DNA from 3 places in the Bradyrhizobium sp. AZCC 2262 genome. Region 1 is predicted to be linked to each of the others. Evidence: predicted binding sites of a transcription regulator. Region 1 holds the regulator's gene; each other region holds the start of a gene.

Region 1 (5,418 bases):
TATCCGGCCCGCCGGCGTCGATTTCCGCGAGGGCGATGTTTTGCTCAATCGCGGACGCCGCCTCGCCGACCGCGATCTGTCGCTCGCCGCCGGCATGAACTATCCGGAGCTTGCGGTGCACCGCCGCCCGAAAGTCGCGGTCCTCGGCACCGGCGACGAGTTGGTGATGCCGGGCGAGATCCCCGGCCCTGGCCAGATCGTCTATTCCAACGGCTACGGCTTGCGGGCGCTGGCGCGCGCCGAGGGCGCCGAGGTCGTCGATCTCGGAATCGCCGCCGACACGGTCCCCGCCACCACGCAAGGCATCCGCCGTGCGCGCGAGGCGGACGCGGATATCCTGATCACCATGGGCGGCGCCTCGGTCGGCGACCACGACCTCGTCAAACAGTCGCTGGAGGCCGAGGGCACGACCATGGCGTTCTGGCGCATAGCCATGCGGCCCGGCAAGCCGATGATGCATGGCAGGCTCGGCACGATGCGCGTGATCGGCCTGCCCGGCAATCCCGTCTCTTCCTATGTCTGCGGTTTCCTGTTTCTGGTCCCGTTGATTCGTGCGCTGTCGGGCCGCGACACAATCCATCACCGGCGCGAAAGCGCCCTGTTGGGGCGCGATCTCGCCGCCAACGACCAGCGCGAAGACTATCTTCGCGCACGCCTCGAAGCGCGCGAGGACGGCACGCTGATCGCGGTGCCGGTGAATCTCCAGGATTCATCGCTGCTCGGGAATCTCGCTGCGGCACGGGCACTTGTGATACGTCCGCCGTTCGCGCCGGCTGCCGCAAAGGGTTCGCCTTGCGAGCTGCTCCGGCTGCCGGAATGACGTCCTGAGCGTGCCTGTAAAGGTGGTCTTGGGCCGAAGCCGCGACGCGTTCACCTGAAATTAAGTGGTTGCGGAACACATATCGAACATATAGTGTCCGTTCATGATTTGTTTCGACTGCTAGTGTCTATGACTGGGAGTTTTGGGGACTCTCGTGATGGACCCCAGAGATTCGGGACCGAAAGATTTGTGCCAACCGGGGGAATGCTCGCGATGCTTACGCGCAAACAGTACGAACTTCTGCGTTTCATTAATGAACGGCTGAAAGAGGCCGGCGTACCGCCCTCCTTCGACGAGATGAAGGATGCGCTCGACCTGCGCTCGAAATCCGGAATCCACCGCCTGATTACGGCGCTGGAAGAGCGCGGCTTCATCCGCCGCCTGCCCAACCGCGCCCGCGCCATCGAAGTCATCAAGCTGCCGGAGCTGGCAGCCGCCGGCAACGGCCGCCGCGGCTTCACGCCGAGCGTCATCGAAGGCACGCTCGGCAAGCGCACGGTGAGCGCGCCGACTACCGAGGACGATGGCAATCGCCCGGTCGCCGTCCCCGTGATGGGCCGGATCGCCGCCGGTACGCCGATCGAGGCGCTGCAGACCCGCAGCCACACCATCAGCGTGCCGCCTGACATGCTCGGCTCCGGCGAGCACTACGCGCTCGAAGTGCGCGGCGATTCCATGATCGACGCCGGCATTCTCGACGGCGACATGGCGCTGATCCAGCGCAATGAGACCGCCGACACCGGCGACATCGTGGTGGCGCTGATCGACGAGGAGGAAGCCACGCTAAAGCGCTTCCGCCGCCGCGGCGCCTCGATCGCGCTGGAGCCCGCCAATGCTGCCTACGAAGTCCGCATCCTGCCGCCGAACCGGGTCCGGATTCAGGGCAAATTGATCGGGCTTTACCGCAAATACTGACCGGCTGGCTTTGCGGACACGACTGCGACGCCCCGGCCTTCGGCGAGGGTTTTTTGTGCGCGCCTGGAACCAAGCCGCGTTAGCGCGTTTGTGATTTAGACGTAGTGCGCCAGTCGCAGAATTGCCCAGAAGCAAGAAAACGCTGTGCGCCAAGTCAGCTCTGATAGAGGCCGGTGCCTCCTTCCAGACACGGGTCCGCTATCTCAAACGAGGGAGCCATCCGATGTGTGACTATAGCCTGCATGCGGTGAAGACGCGGCCTGCCCAGGTCGGCGAGACGCTGATCACCACGACATTCCGCGGTACATCGACCCGCGGCTTTGCGTCGGAACGCGAGCCGGCAGTGGCGGTCTGCATGCTTCCCGGCACCGAACTGGCGTTCGCCCAGGACGTCCGATACGACAACCGGTGGATCTGGACGCGAACCACCGACTGGCGGGTCGCCAAGTTCAACCAGATCGAGCCCGAAGTGTCCGATCGCCACCATGACGCGATCGAATTTCCCGACGGAAGCCATGTGCTGGTGACGCAGCTTTGCGAAGGCCAGCGCGCGACCGTGCTGCAATTGCCTGTGACCGAGGGCGAACGTGCGGCGAAGGTGACGGAAGCGCCACCGGCCGAATCCATCGTGACCGGTTAGACGACGCGCTTGATCCGCCGGTTTATGCCGGCGGATCATGCTGATATGGTTTTGTGAGAAACTCGGCACCGAGGGGCGGTCGGTGGTCAACAAAGTCACATGGCAAAGAGCCGGTCGCGTCACGGAACCCGGACGGTACATGTTCCGGTACGGCTGGCTCACCATCACGGCCGAAGATCTCGCGATCTGGCGGCAATTCCCCGAGGCGTCGTTCACGCTGGTCAACCTGCCGTCGACCCCCGACGCGCCCGAGGAATTCCACCTCGGCGCTTTCGAAATACCGGCCCACCCCTCAAGTCCCTCGCTCGACGAGCACTAGTTTTTTGTCTTGACGCGTTTTCTTTACGCGAACCGGCTTCCACTTCGCTCGAAAACGCTATGTTTCGCCTACTCCTCCGCCTGAAGGTCGGCCTCGGCGGGGGTGGCGTCGACGGCGCGCGGCGGCACCACTCGCGGCGCAAGCACGGTGGTGTCTGCCTCGCTCTCGTCGGCGATGGCCGGCGACCACGGGCGGTCGATGCCCCTCGGTTTTGCCGCCTCGACGACAAATCCCTCACGGCCTTGCCGCAACGCCATCGCGCCCTGCCGCCGCAGCCGTTCGGCATTTATGACGGAAGCCGTGCATGAAGCGGGCGCCTGCCGCATGGTCACAATGAGCGCCGCACGCTCGCAATCGTCCGCCAGCGCCTCGGGCTTGTGCGCCTGCGCGATCAGGCCGCCGCCGGTTTGCATCACGCAGCCAAGGTCGTCGCATGAGACGCCTGCGGTGAGCGACGCGTCAGCCGCCGTTCGCGCGTCCGCATCCGCCGCCAGCCACTCCTTCAGCAGGAAGACATCGCGGGAGCCTTTGGCCGCATGCATCAGATGCAGCAGGCCATCCTGCCCGCGGACGCCGACATGGCGGCCGTCGGCGGAGATGAGGATGTCCGGCTGCGGCACCCTCGCCGCCCACAGCGCCGCTACCAGCACCAGCACGGCGCCCGACCAGCGCAGCGGCGTTCGCAACAGGCCGAGCAGGATGATGCCGAGACTGGCCACAATCAGCGGGCCGATGCCGAACGCCGGCACCCGGCCGACCGCGCCAGGCAACGCCGCGACCCATTGGGTTACGGAAATCATCCAGTCGATGCCGACGCCCATGATCGCCCAGAACAGGCGATCGAAGCCGAACGGCATCGCGACGAGACCGAGCAGGCCCGCCGGCATCACGACCGCTGACACCACCGGCATCGCCGCGAGATTGGCCAGCACGCCATAGGGCGTGACCCGGTGGAAGTGAAAGGCCGCGTACGGCATGGTCGCAAGCCCCGCGACCAGCGATGCCAGCAGCAGCATTGTGACCTCGCGGCCACCCCACAGCGCAGCTCGCGCGGTTGCGGTATGATCTGCCGTCGCGAACAGGCACGGCATGCCGATCTGCACCAGCGCCACCAGGCCGAGCGTGGCGGCGAACGACATCTGAAAACTCGGATGCACCAGCGCTTCCGGCGCGACCGCCAGCACGATCAGGGCCGCGACCGCGAGCGTGCGAAACGTGATCGCCCGGCGATCGACCATGACCGCGATCAGCACCACGGCCGTCATGAAGAACGAGCGCTGCGTCGCCACTTCCGCCCCGGACAGCAGCAGATAGAACGCGGCGGCCGCGAACGCCGCCACCGCCGACCATTTCTTGATGGCGTAGCCGACCGTGAGCGCGGGAAACAGCGCCAGCAGCGCCCGCACCGCAAAGAACACGACGCCGGCGACGACGGCCATGTGATAGCCGGAGATCGAGAGTACATGGCCGAGACCCGAGATGAACATCGCGTCGTTCACCGGTTGAGAGATCGCGTCGCGACGCCCCGTCAACAGCGCGGTGGCAATCGCGCGCTTGTCGCCTTCCAGCGTGGTCCTGATCCGCGCATCGATCGCATCGCGCAAGCCTTGCATGACCGCGGAATAGCGCAGGCGAAGCCCTCCGCCTTCCGGGGGCTCCGCGGCCTTGATCGCGCCCATCACGAATCCGGAGGCGCCGATGCCGGCGAAAAACATGTCGCGGCTGAAATCGTAGCTACCCGGCCGCACCGGCGAAAGCGGCGGCAGCAGCCGCGCCTTCAGCTCGACAAAACTGCCGACCGCGGGCGCCGTGCCCTTCTTTACCGACAGCCGCACGCGCTCCAGCCTGGTCGCTCCACGCGCGCTTTCCATGGTGACGACGCGCAGCACAAAACGGTCGGTGCGCTCGCGGATGTCGCGGGTCTCGACGAAGCCGGTTAGCGATACCGAAAACATCGGCCGCGCCAGCACACCATGCGCAATCCGCGCCGTCTTCCAGGTCGCGATCGCAAAGCCCGCCGCGACGGCCGCGATCATCACGGCTATGGGAAAGAATTTTTGCCGCCGTAACAGAACCGCCACCGCGCATAGCGCGACGGCCACGACGGCGGCCACCGGCAAAACCGGCTCATGATCGGCGGCAAAATAGAAAGCGATGCCGGTGCCGAACGCCACGGGCACCCAGGGCAGCAACCGCCCGGCGCCCGCTTCCGCACGCGCCCATGCGCGCAGGGTTTCGATGAGTGGCGGCCAGAGAGCGGGACGCGACGGCACGAAGCCGCCGGCCGGGGCGGCGGCGCGCGGCGGCCATGTCCCGGCATAGCCCCGCTTCCGGCCCGAAATGTCGCCCTGCTCCGCCACGCTGGTTACACCTTACGATCTCGTGGAGAACGCAAGACTACCGGACGGTGTACTGCGGCCGCTAGCGGAACGGATGCAGAAACCGGAAGAAATGCACATCGCTTGGCGCTACACTTGAGGCACCACGGGATTCGGAAGAAGGTCGGAGATCACAATGAAGCTTGCGGCCGGTATCTCGATCGCGCTGGCGATATCAGGTTTTCCGCCCGCACTGGCTGCGACCGAGCAATGCCGCTTCATCGAAGCGAGGCTGGAGCGCGAGGCGTGCTACCAGCGCCAGGAAACGGCGCGGGCCGCCCGGCAGAAGGCCGACGAGGCCCGACAGGCCGCAGAGCAAAAGCCCTACGAGCCCATGACGCAGGAA
Region 2 (5,418 bases), 1.6 Mb from region 1:
CGGCCTGTTCCTTGCCGGCTTCCTTGTCGATCTTTTTGGCAGACCTGTCTCGAATCATGGCCGGGATCGTGCGTAAGCGCGCGCCCGGGCGCAACCGGGAACACGGCACAATTCCCGTTATTCAGCGCGCTGCCGCCGCCACTCTCCGGCCTCAATCACGTAAACGCTCCGGCTTCCGCGCTTGGGGTCGGCAATCGTCGCCCGATAACGCATTCCGAGCTTCTCGAGCGCGTGAATGGACGGTGCATTTCGCGGATCGACCATCCCGAGCAATCTGCCGCATTTGAGTTGCTCGAACCCAAAGGCGAGCTGCGCCTCGCCGATTTCGGTTGCGATCCCCCTGCCCCATGCCGGGCGCGCAAGGACAAACCCGATCTCAAAATCGTCGGCTCCCAGCGCGCCACAGGAGGCCAAGCCGGCAAAGCCGATAATTTCGCCCGCGGGCTTTTCAGTCAGAACCGCAAACCCCGTGAGGCTGTCGCCGAAAGTGAAGAATCTCCGGATGAAATCTTCGGCGGCGTCCCCGGCCATCGGCGCACCGGAAAATGCAAAGCGCATTACTTCGCCGTCGCCGAAGATCAGATTCTGCAGAACAGATATGTCCTCTTCGACCGCAGTGCGCAGAATCAGGCGCGGCGTCGTCAAGATGACGAGCGGCTGCTTTTCCGATAGCGGCGCGGGCTTCTGGTCCATCGAGCCGCAATACGGCAATTCGCCGGCAGAGAGAAGCGGCGCTGTGGTAACACCGCCTGGATTAATCCGGCAGGTGAACCCGCCGGTCGTCGCCGACCTCGATGCCGGGCGCAACCACGACTTCCCAGGGGTGGTCGTCGGGATCGCCGAAATAGCCGGAATAACCGCCGTAATCGGTCTTGTGCGCGGGCTTCAACAGCGACGCGCCGCAGGAAATGGCGAAATCCAGCACGGCGTCGACCTCCTCGACGGAGCCGCAATTCCAGGCGAGCGTCGATCCGCGAAAGGTTTTCGGCCGCGGCTGGTCCGGCAGCGTGGCGTCGCGGGCGAGTTGATCCCACGGAAAAAGCCCGATCACCGTGCCGCCGGTGTCGAAGAAGGCGACCGCCTCGCCGGTTGCCCGAAACTTTCGCGCAAAGCCGAGCGCTTCGTAAAACGCGATACTGGCGTGCATGTCGCTGACGCCGAGCGTGATGACCGTGAACCGCGGGGTGGGCTTGCTACTCATGCTACTCTTCCTCTCCGTCTTTCCCTGCGTGGCGAGATGGATTGCTTGGCTTCGCTCGCAATGACGATCAGAACAAACTCAGTTGCTGTCCGCTGCGCTTCGGCTTGAGGAAATGATCGGTGGTGAGTTTCGAGCGGCGCTTGTTGAGGCCGAGCTTTTCGCAGGCGATCTCGAACCGCCGCCCGATCATCCAGGCCATCGGGCCGGTGCCCTTCATCCGCGTCCCCCATTGCGAGTCGTAGTCGCGCCCGCCGCGCATGTCGCGGATCAGGGTGAAGACGTGACGGTAACGGTCGGGATAATTCGCCATCAGCCATTCGCGAAACAGGTCACGCACTTCCAGCGGCAGCCGCAGCAGCACGTAGCTTGCTTCCTTGACGCCGGCATGGGCCGCGGCATCGAGAATGCGTTCGATCTCGGAATCGTTCAGCGCCGGGATGACCGGTGCGACCATCACGGTCGCGGGAATGCCAGCCTCCGACAATTGCCGCAGCGCCTCCAGCCGCTTCGGCGGCGTCGAGGCGCGCGGCTCCATGGTGCGCGCGAGCTTGGGATCGAGCGTGGTCACGGAAATGGCGACCTTGGCCAGATTGCGTTTCGCCATCCGCTGCAGAATATCGATGTCGCGCGTCACCAGCGCCGATTTGGTGACGATGCCGACCGGATGCCCGGCCCGATCCAGCACTTCGAGAATGCCGCGCATGATCTTGTGTTCGCGCTCGATCGGCTGATAGGGATCGGTGTTGGTGCCGATCGCGATCATGCGCGGCTCGTAACCCGAGGCGGCCAGTTCCTTTTCGAGCAGTTCCGGCGCGTCCGGCTTGACCAGCAACTTGGATTCGAAATCGAGCCCGGGCGACAGTCCGAGAAACGCATGCGTCGGCCGCGCGAAGCAGTAGACACAGCCATGCTCACAGCCGCGATAGGGATTGATCGAACGGTCGAAGCCGATATCGGGCGAGTCGTTGCGGGTGATGACCTTGCGCGAGGTATCGAGCGATACCGTCGTCTTGAACGGCGGCAGGTCGTCCAGGCTCTGCCAGCCATCGTCGAAGGCGACCCGCGCCTCGGCCTCGAACCGGCCGCTATCGTTGGACTGCGCGCCGCGCCCGCGCCGTCGCTTGCGTTCGATGGCGACCGCGAGCTCGGCAAAAGGTGTCGCACCCGCCGGCTCGGAGGGCGCCGTGACCGGCGGGTGCTTGAGGGCATGAGAGGATGCTCGGCTCATGAAGCGAACATAGCATGTCAAAAGAACAAATCAAGAACATCATCGACAACAATTCGCAATGAGACGCGCACGTGGAAAAGACAGCGGCTTCAGATGCCGCAAAAAACTGCACGCAAGCCGGCTGCTTTGATTGTGACAAGGTGATAACAGTGCAGCGTTTTTCCTCGTTTGAGCCACCGAAGCCTCATCCATGTTGAGCGTGATCATTCCAACCGAAGGGGTCGAGCAGCCCGCCGTCGCTACGCTGGCGGCGCTGGTGCCGGGAGCCGCAGCCGGCGTCATCCGCGAGGTGCTGTTGGTCGACAGGGCCGGCAACGGCGTGATCGAACGGGTGGCCGACGTCGCCGGCTGCAGTTTTCTCAGGTTTGAAGGAACGCGCGCCGCGGCGCTGGCCGCCGGTGCGCGGGCGGCGCGCTCGCCATGGCTGATGTTCCTGCACGCCGGTGCGGTGCTCGACAACGGCTGGATCGAAGAGACCACGCAGTTCATCCAGAACGTATCAAGCAGCGACCGGCCCCGCGCCGGGGTGTTTCGCTATGCCCGCTCGCCCTATACCGACACGCGGCTGCGCGATGGCTTCAAATTCGTCGTCCGCCTGATTGCCGGCCCGTCGGCGGAACAGGGGCTGCTGATTGCGCGCGATCATTATGAGCGGCTTGGCGGCTACCGGCCGGATTCCCGCCGTTCCGAGACCCGGCTGCTACGCCAGCTCGGCCGCGCCTCGCGCACCCAGCTGCGCAGCCGGATCATGGTCGTCGCCTAGGGCGGCCCAGACATAAAATATCGAAAACAACCCCATGCAAAGTAGAGCGGGACCGGGCGGGGCCTCGCCGGATGCTGCGGTCAGAATATACTTGCCAAAGGCAACTATATATTTGACAATGGCAAGCATCGAGGAAGTTCCATGTCCCAACTGAATTCCGAACAGGAAGTCGCGGCGGTTCGCGCCTTCAACCGCTTCTACACCCGCAAGCTCGGCGTGCTGGACCAGCAGCTGCTGAAGAGCCCCTACTCGCTGAGCGAGGCGCGGGTGCTGTACGAACTCGCCCACCGCCAGGATCTCTCGGCCAAGGAGATCGGAGCCGAACTGGGCCTCGACGCCGGCTATCTCAGCCGGATCGTGCAGAATTTCGATGAAGCCGGGTTGATCACCCGCGAACCGCTGCCGTCCGACCGCCGGCAATACCGGCTCGCTTTGACCGCCAAGGGCCGTCAGGCGTTCGCAAAACTCGAGCGGAGCACAAAGGACGACGTCGCGGCGATGCTTGGCTCGCTGCCGAACGGCGGCAGGGAACGCCTGATCGGGGCAATGGCCGACATCGAGCGACTGCTCGGCGATAGCAGTGCCGCACCACGGCCGGCGACACTGCGCGAGCCGCGTCCCGGCGACATGGGATGGGTGGTGCAAAGCCACGGCGCGCTCTATGCGCGCGAATACGGATGGGATTCCTCGTTCGAGGGGCTCGTCGCCGAAATCGCAGCCAAATTCCTCAGCTCGTTCGACGCGTCGCGGGAACGTTGCTGGATCGCGGACATCGAGGGGGCACAGGTCGGCTCGATATTTCTGGTGCGGCACACCGACGATATCGCCAAGCTGCGGCTCTTGCTGGTCGATCCGGCCGGGCGTGGCCAGGGGCTGGGCCATCGCCTGGTCACCGAATGCATCGCGTTCGCGAAGGCCTGCGGTTATCGGCGGATCACGCTCTGGACCCAGAGCATCCTCGTCGCCGCCCGCAAAATCTATCAGGAAGCCGGGTTCAAGCTGGTCGCCACCGAGCCGCACCGCAGCTTTGGCCAGGACTTGGTCGGCGAAACCTGGGAACTCGAACTATGAAGCCCGTGCGTCGCGACAACTCGCGGCGCGTGACGCCTGATATCCTCGACTTCCATATCAAGCGCGCGCATCAGTTGCGCGTCGAAGCCTGGCGCAACATGTGGCGCGGGCTATGGAGGCTGCTGGTCAGGCAGAGGCGCCTTTGGCTTTAGGCCGTCGCAGGTGCTCGTCGAGCCGCGGCATGATCTCGACGAAATTGCAGGGACGCGTGCGATAATCAAGTTGAGCGGCAAGGATGCCGTCCCACGCGTCGCGGCAGGCGCCCGGCGATCCCGGCAGGCAGAAGATGAAGGTCGCCCCCGCTACTCCGGCAGTGGCGCGGCTCTGCACCGTCGAAGTGCCGATCTTGGCGTGGCTCAGCATGTGGAAGGCGATGGAAAAACCATCCATCCGCTTCTCGAACAGCGGCTCGATCGCTTCCGGCGTCACGTCGCGGCCGGTGAAACCGGTGCCGCCGGTGGTGATGATCGCATCGACGCCCTCGTCGGCGATCCATCGCTTGATGATGGCGCGGATCGCATCGACGTCGTCGACGATGATCTCGCGCGCGGCAAGAAGATGACCGGCCGCCGTCAGCCGCTCCGCCAGCGTGGCGCCGGATTTGTCATCGGCCAGCGAGCGGGTATCCGAGACCGTCAGCACCGCGATGTTGAGCGGCACGAATTGTTTTGACTCATCGATCGACATTCCCACCTCTCATCCGTCATTCCGGACAGACCGCGTGGCGGGCTGATCCGGAATCTCGAGATTCCGGGTTCGATGCTGCGCATCGCCCCGGAATGACGTCATTCGGCTACAACGCGCCTTGGGCAAACGTGTTGCAGGCCTGCACCGTGCCCTGCTGATAGCCCGTCATGAACCATTGCTTGCGCTGCGCCGCCGAGCCGTGGGTGAAGCTATCGGGCACCACCCTGCCCGTCGACTGCCGCTGCAGCGTGTCGTCGCCGATCGCGGTCGCCGTCCTCAGTGCCGCATCGATATCGCCGGGCTCGATGAAGCCGGGACGCTTCTTCTCTTCGCGGTTGACCCAGACGCCCGATAGACAATCCGCCTGCAGCTCGACCTTGACCTGCAGCGCGTTGGCCTCCGCCTTGCTGCCGGCCTGCTGTTGCAACCGCTGCACGCGCGGCAGAATGCCGAGCAGGTTCTGGATGT
Region 3 (5,418 bases), 4.1 Mb from region 1:
TGCCGCAGAAGCGGCACGGCGCCTTCGACCATTTGATCTCCAGCGATCCGACGCCGCCCGCCACCGGCTGCGCGGCCGCGGGAACGACGATGCCGGCGGCCGCGGCGGCGACGGCGGCGGCCTGCGCCTTCAACAATTCGCGTCGCGACAGTGACATGTTCTAATCTCCGATATCGGCTGATCTCTCGACCTGCTCGAACACCATGTTGGCCGAAAGGACGCCTTGCCAGGATGCTATTTCGGCGAGACGGCCGCCCAGGATTCCGCTCTCGGCCGCCTCCATGACGATGACAATTTTCGACGCGTCACGTTGATGGATCTCGACGCCGGGCAGCGCAGCGAGCGCACGCAACACCGCGTCACGATGCTCTGGCAGCACAGAGACGACCGCGCTCGAAATGTGAATGGTGTCTTCCGCGGTCATGACGCGTCTCCGCGGCGCGCAGCGCCCAGCGTGATGGCGTCGCCCGGGCACGCACCGACGCAGTGGCCGCATCCGGTGCAGGCGGCTTCGCTGACGACGGCCTCGGGCGGCAATCCGATGCGGGGACGGAAACGAATCGCCGCATCCGGACATGCGTCGCCGCAGGAGCGGCAGACGATGCCAGCTTCGGCGAGGCAATCCTCGTTGATGACAGCGATCGGCCTGGCGAGAAGTTGACCACGAAGGAGCGCGCGCCGTGAGGGTCCCGGGCTTTCCATGGCGACCTCAGCCTCCCGGAGGGCCGGGAGGGCCCAGGATCAACTGCGACATCCAGATGAGAAAGCCAAATCCGCCGACCACGCCAACGGCGACCACCGGCCAGATGAAGGCGGCGATGATGGCGAATACGAACAGCTCCGCGCGCCGACCGGTCCCAAGCGCCGGCTGCGCATCATGTCTATTTGACGTGTCGCTCATATAACGACCTGCCACTTTCGGAATCGAACATTGCTGAGCCGGCCGCACGCTCCCGTGCGGTGCCAGCTATCTTGCCGTCTGCCATCGTATTTGGATGGTACGGGCGACGTCGTGCCTGCTCCATTGCAGGAAACGCCATTGCGCGCGCGAGCAGGATAACTGCCGCCGATGAAATCCTTCATTGATCTGGATCAAACAAAGAAGGACAAAGGCTTGGACTATTTGATGATCTTTCGGCATCCCTACGCGCCAGACAGGGATCGTGCGATGCTCTATGCCGCACGCCGTAAATCTTCAGCCAGTGCGCGATAGGACTGCGCTCCTGCCAGGTGCAGGCGGCCGATTTTTTCCGTGCCATCGAGATCGGCGAGCGTGCGCGCGACGCGAAGCCCGCGGTGATAGCCGCGGGCGCGGAACAGCCGCCGCGCCGCCAGTGCGCCGTCGCGGATTCGCCGGCGACGGAGGCGATCATCGAGACTTCCAGCAATTCCGACGGCGACGGCAGGTGATTTCGTCAATGGTAACGCGCCTTAGGGGGATTTACGGGGTCGCGTGTCGGGCCCCTTTTTTGCCGACCCCGAGCCCGGCCTCAAACTGCCTGAGCTTAAGGGGCGGCCGTCTTCAAAGTTCGCCAAGCGGTGTTATGTTCCTCCAGGTAGACAATAGAGCATATCAGATATGTAATTAATGCATTCCACATAGGTCAAATCGCCGGATATCGCTTAGATCACGTGGTGCACGCGAGGCCGAGGAGCCCGGAAGGCGAGGCAAAATGACCGAACTGCCAAAATTGGTACGTTCTCCGGAGGCCCTGAAAGCGGCACGACACGCGTTGGATTTGAGCGCTGATGGCTTGGCGCGGATGCTGCGCGTTGACGACGGCCGTAGTGTCCGCAGGTGGGAGGCCGGAGACAGTGCGATACCGGGTCCTGTCACGGTGGTGATGGAAACCGCAATGAGCTATCTCTCCAAGCGAGCAATGATCGTGAACTTCCTCGATATGCTGCGCTCCGGGAGGGATGCTGAAGACGAGGCTGCGTTGAACATTCTGCGGTCAGTTGATGATGCTCTCGAAACTCTAACGAGACAGCCGCAAGCTGATGAAGCAGCGCGTGAGGTCCACTGGTATCATCTGTGGCGTCAACCACCCAGGCACACTCCTCCCGAGAAGGATGATTGGTACATCCCCGGCGAAGTCAGCCCCGAGGCCGCGCTTGTTTACTTCGAGATGCACGAGGGTTTCAGTGGTGGCTTGTCGTTTTGCGACGACTTTGATCTTGCTGCCGAGTTCATTCTTGAAAAGCGAGAGCTGCTGCGAACTCCCCGTGGCAATTCTTCAGGCCTTCGCGCAGGCAGATCGTTGAAGAAGTTTCACGTCAAACGTCGTTCATAGCGTCCATACGCGCCGTGACGTTACGTGCCGTGTCCTCCCTACGGAGTGCCTCCCCAGTCGTTCTCTGTCGTTTCGGGCGGATTTCCGCCTGACGCTCGTTTGCAATCGATTTCAGAAATTCAGTCGGTATTTCCGCGCCCGGCAGGAACAGCGCGATGCGCTTATGCCGCCCGGCGCAGATCTTCCGCGAGTGCGCGATAGGACAGCGCCTCCGCCAGATGCAGGCGGCCGATTTTTTCCGCGCCATCGAGATCGGCGAGCGTGCGGGCGACGCGCAGCACGCGGTGATAGCCGCGGGCGGTGAGCTTCATGGTCTCGGCGGCGTCACGCAAAAGCTTTTGCCCCTGCGCATCCGGCTGCGCAATCTTTTCCAATAGCGAGGCGGGCGCTTCGGCGTTGGTGCGGATATGCGGCAGGCCGGCGGCGGCATAGCGCATGAGCTGGAGATCGCGCGCCGCGGCGACACGCGCGGCGACTTCGGCTGAGCCTTCGGAAGGCGGCGGCAGGATCAGGTCGGCGGCGGTCACCGCCGGCACCTCGATACGCAAATCGATGCGGTCCATCAGCGGGCCGGAGATGCGCATCTGATAGTCCGCGGTGCAGCGGTCGAGCTGCGCGCGCTTGCAGGAATAGCCGGGCTCATAGGCATGGCCACAGCGGCAGGGATTCATCGCCGCGACCAGCATGAAGCGGGCTGGATAGGTGACGCGGTGGTTGGCGCGGGACACCGAGACTTCGCCGTTTTCCAATGGCTGGCGCAGCGAATCGAGCACGCGCGCATCGAACTCCGGCAATTCGTCGAGGAATAATACGCCCTGGTGTGCGAGCGAGATTTCGCCGGGTTTGGCGCGCATGCCGCCGCCGGTCAGCGCAGCCATGCTGGCCGAATGATGCGGGCTGCGGAACGGCCGCCGCGCCGTCAAGGCGCCGTCGCGGATCTCGCCGGCGACGGAGGCGATCATCGAGACTTCCAGCAATTCCGACGGCGACAGCGGCGGCAGGATCGACGGCAGCCGCGCCGCCAGCATCGACTTGCCCGCGCCGGGCGAGCCGATCATCAGCAAATGATGCCCGCCGGCCGCGGCGATCTCCAGCGCGCGTTTGGCGCTCTCCTGGCCCTTGATGTCGCGCAGGTCGAGATGCGTCGCCTCCGGCTCGTGCACTTTCGGCTGCGGGCGCGACAGCACCTGCGTGCCTTTGAAATGGTTGGCGATCTGGATCAGCGATTTTGCCGCGATGATCTGGATATCGGGGCTGGCCCAGGCGGCTTCCGTTCCGCACGCCGCCGGACAGATCAGGCCTTCCTCGCGCGCATTCGCGCCGATCGCGGCCGGCAATACGCCGGCCACCGGCGCGATCGAGCCATCGAGGCCGAGCTCGCCGAGCACCGTAAAACCATTCAGCGCATCCGGCGGGATCGCGCCGATCGCCGCCATCAGGCCGAGCGCGATCGGCAGATCGTAATGGCTGCCTTCCTTCGGCAGGTCGGCCGGCGCGAGATTGACGGTGATCCGCCGCGCCGGCAGCGCCAGCCCCGAGGCGATCAGCGCCGAACGCACCCGCTCGCGCGCTTCCGACACCGCCTTGTCCGGCAGGCCGACAATGGCAAAGGCCGGCAGCCCGGGCGCGACCTGCACCTGCACGTCGACCGCGCGGGCCTCGATCCCCTCAAAGGCGACGGTAGAAACCCGCGCGACCATGCTTTTGCCCCTCGTGGTGCAATCGAAGGTAGCGGGGAACCTTGGGGCAAGTCAAGAACATTAAGGGAACAGAAAGGCGCAAGCCGGGCCGGCGTCCCGCGCAAGCAAACCTGATCGGGCGGCACCGGGGCGGGCCGCAAGACACGATCCTCGGGGAGATATCGTCGCCCCGCTCCGGTTGCGGGATGTGTGATCTGCCTCATTGCAATCTGCGCGAGCGGCATCCTACGCTGTGAGCCTGAGGAGAGCCTGGACTTCCGTGCGAATTCGAAAGCCTCGTCTTCAGCTGCACTGCCTTTGCACGATCTTCGCCCCGTCTTCGGCCTCCGATTCGAGAAATGAGATAATGGACGACGCCTGCGTCGATCCAAAAATATTTCGCTGTTGAGACATTGCCTGGAGAGGATGCAGCCATGGCCCAGACCTGAGTCTTCATTTCATACAATCACAAGGACAAGAGAATCGCCGAAGCGGTGGTGGAATCGCTCACCGCGTTGTCGCCGAATCTCGAAGTTTTCATCGATCATGCCGGCATTGAAGGCGGCGATGATTACGAAACCAAGATTTCGGAATCGATCCAGAAATCCCAGTGGTTCGTCTTCATTTGCAGCGGCGGAGATAAATCCGAAAAGAACATGAGTTGGTGCTTCTACGAGGCAGGCCAGTTCCGGGCCAAGCTGGAAGCTTCGGATCAAAAAAAAGCGATACGTGACCGGATGTGTTTCCTGTACGACAGCGATCGCCCAAGCCAGCTCGCTCGCTACCAGGGTTCGCTGGTATCGACATCGGATCGCAACGACACACCGTTGCCGATCGGAGCCGAAAGCGACGACTCGCTTTCTTACGAAAACACTGAACTGTTCGATTTCCTCGAACTGGTATTGACACGATCCGCAGTCGTCCCTCTTCGCGACATCAGCGACCCGCCCGTCCGTAAGCTGATGAGGAACGGCGTGCGGAAGATCACCTTGGCCTTCGTTCGAAACTGGGTCGACGAACGCATTGACGAGGACGTGTTTCAGCCCCGCATCAGTTTTATTGTTCCGCGCCCCGTCGCAAAATGCCGAGGGCCTGGCGTTGACCACCGTGGTCACGGGAGAATTCAACGCACTGCCCAACATCTTCACCATCGCGGGTACGAGCACGACGTGGGCCGATATCAAGGCCGTAGCAGCCGCGCGAAACGGCAACGAAATGACGCCGCTATGGATCAACGACATGGAGGCGGCGGCAAAGGATGTCCTGCTTGGCAAGGTGCCGAGACAAACCGATTTTCTTTGTCTCGGGAACGACGGCAAGTTTTACCGGCCCATTATCGCCAGAAACGAGAATTTCAGAAGCAAGGCCAAGCGATGCTACGTCGCGTTCATCCCGTCACGGGACCGGCGCTTCAACCTGACGTTCAAGACATCGCTGCTTCTGAG

The links. The regulator LexA, encoded in region 1, represses DNA repair genes until DNA is damaged. The targets are predictions, from matches to a motif close to TGTTCNNNNTGTGTTCNG.
Region 2: V1283_RS26115 (PA0069 family radical SAM protein) is a predicted target of LexA. The motif match lies at 2,451-2,468, and genes of this name have one in related genera.
Region 3: V1283_RS37820 (YifB family Mg chelatase-like AAA ATPase) is a predicted target of LexA. The motif match lies at 4,048-4,065, and genes of this name have one in related genera.

Annotation. Positions count from the first base shown of each region.
Region 1 is NZ_JAZHRT010000001.1:3,925,008-3,930,425, forward strand. Features, by position in the region: gene V1283_RS18705 (molybdopterin molybdotransferase MoeA) at 1-820, shown strand, start outside; gene lexA (transcriptional repressor LexA) at 1,034-1,735, shown strand; gene V1283_RS18715 (hypothetical protein) at 1,959-2,375, shown strand; gene V1283_RS18720 (hypothetical protein) at 2,413-2,694, shown strand; gene V1283_RS18725 (ComEC/Rec2 family competence protein) at 2,763-5,054, opposite strand; gene V1283_RS18730 (hypothetical protein) at 5,209-5,418, shown strand, end outside.
Region 2 is NZ_JAZHRT010000001.1:5,562,366-5,567,783, forward strand. Features, by position in the region: gene V1283_RS26100 (ribonuclease HII) at 1-58, opposite strand, end outside; gene V1283_RS26105 (GNAT family N-acetyltransferase) at 118-693, opposite strand; gene V1283_RS26110 (VOC family protein) at 755-1,201, opposite strand; gene V1283_RS26115 (PA0069 family radical SAM protein) at 1,269-2,429, opposite strand; gene V1283_RS26120 (glycosyl transferase) at 2,620-3,192, shown strand; gene V1283_RS26125 (bifunctional helix-turn-helix transcriptional regulator/GNAT family N-acetyltransferase) at 3,334-4,263, shown strand; gene moaB (molybdenum cofactor biosynthesis protein B) at 4,390-4,950, opposite strand; gene ypfJ (KPN_02809 family neutral zinc metallopeptidase) at 5,057-5,418, opposite strand, start outside.
Region 3 is NZ_JAZHRT010000001.1:8,064,601-8,070,018, reverse strand. Features, by position in the region: gene napA (periplasmic nitrate reductase subunit alpha) at 1-157, opposite strand, end outside; gene V1283_RS37845 (chaperone NapD) at 161-424, opposite strand; gene V1283_RS37840 (4Fe-4S dicluster domain-containing protein) at 421-702, opposite strand; gene V1283_RS37835 (nitrate reductase) at 710-901, opposite strand; partial or broken gene V1283_RS37830 (ATP-binding protein) at 1,174-1,317, opposite strand; gene V1283_RS37825 (helix-turn-helix domain-containing protein) at 1,674-2,294, shown strand; gene V1283_RS37820 (YifB family Mg chelatase-like AAA ATPase) at 2,456-3,994, opposite strand; partial or broken gene V1283_RS44845 (hypothetical protein) at 4,468-4,632, shown strand; gene V1283_RS37810 (hypothetical protein) at 5,072-5,418, shown strand, end outside.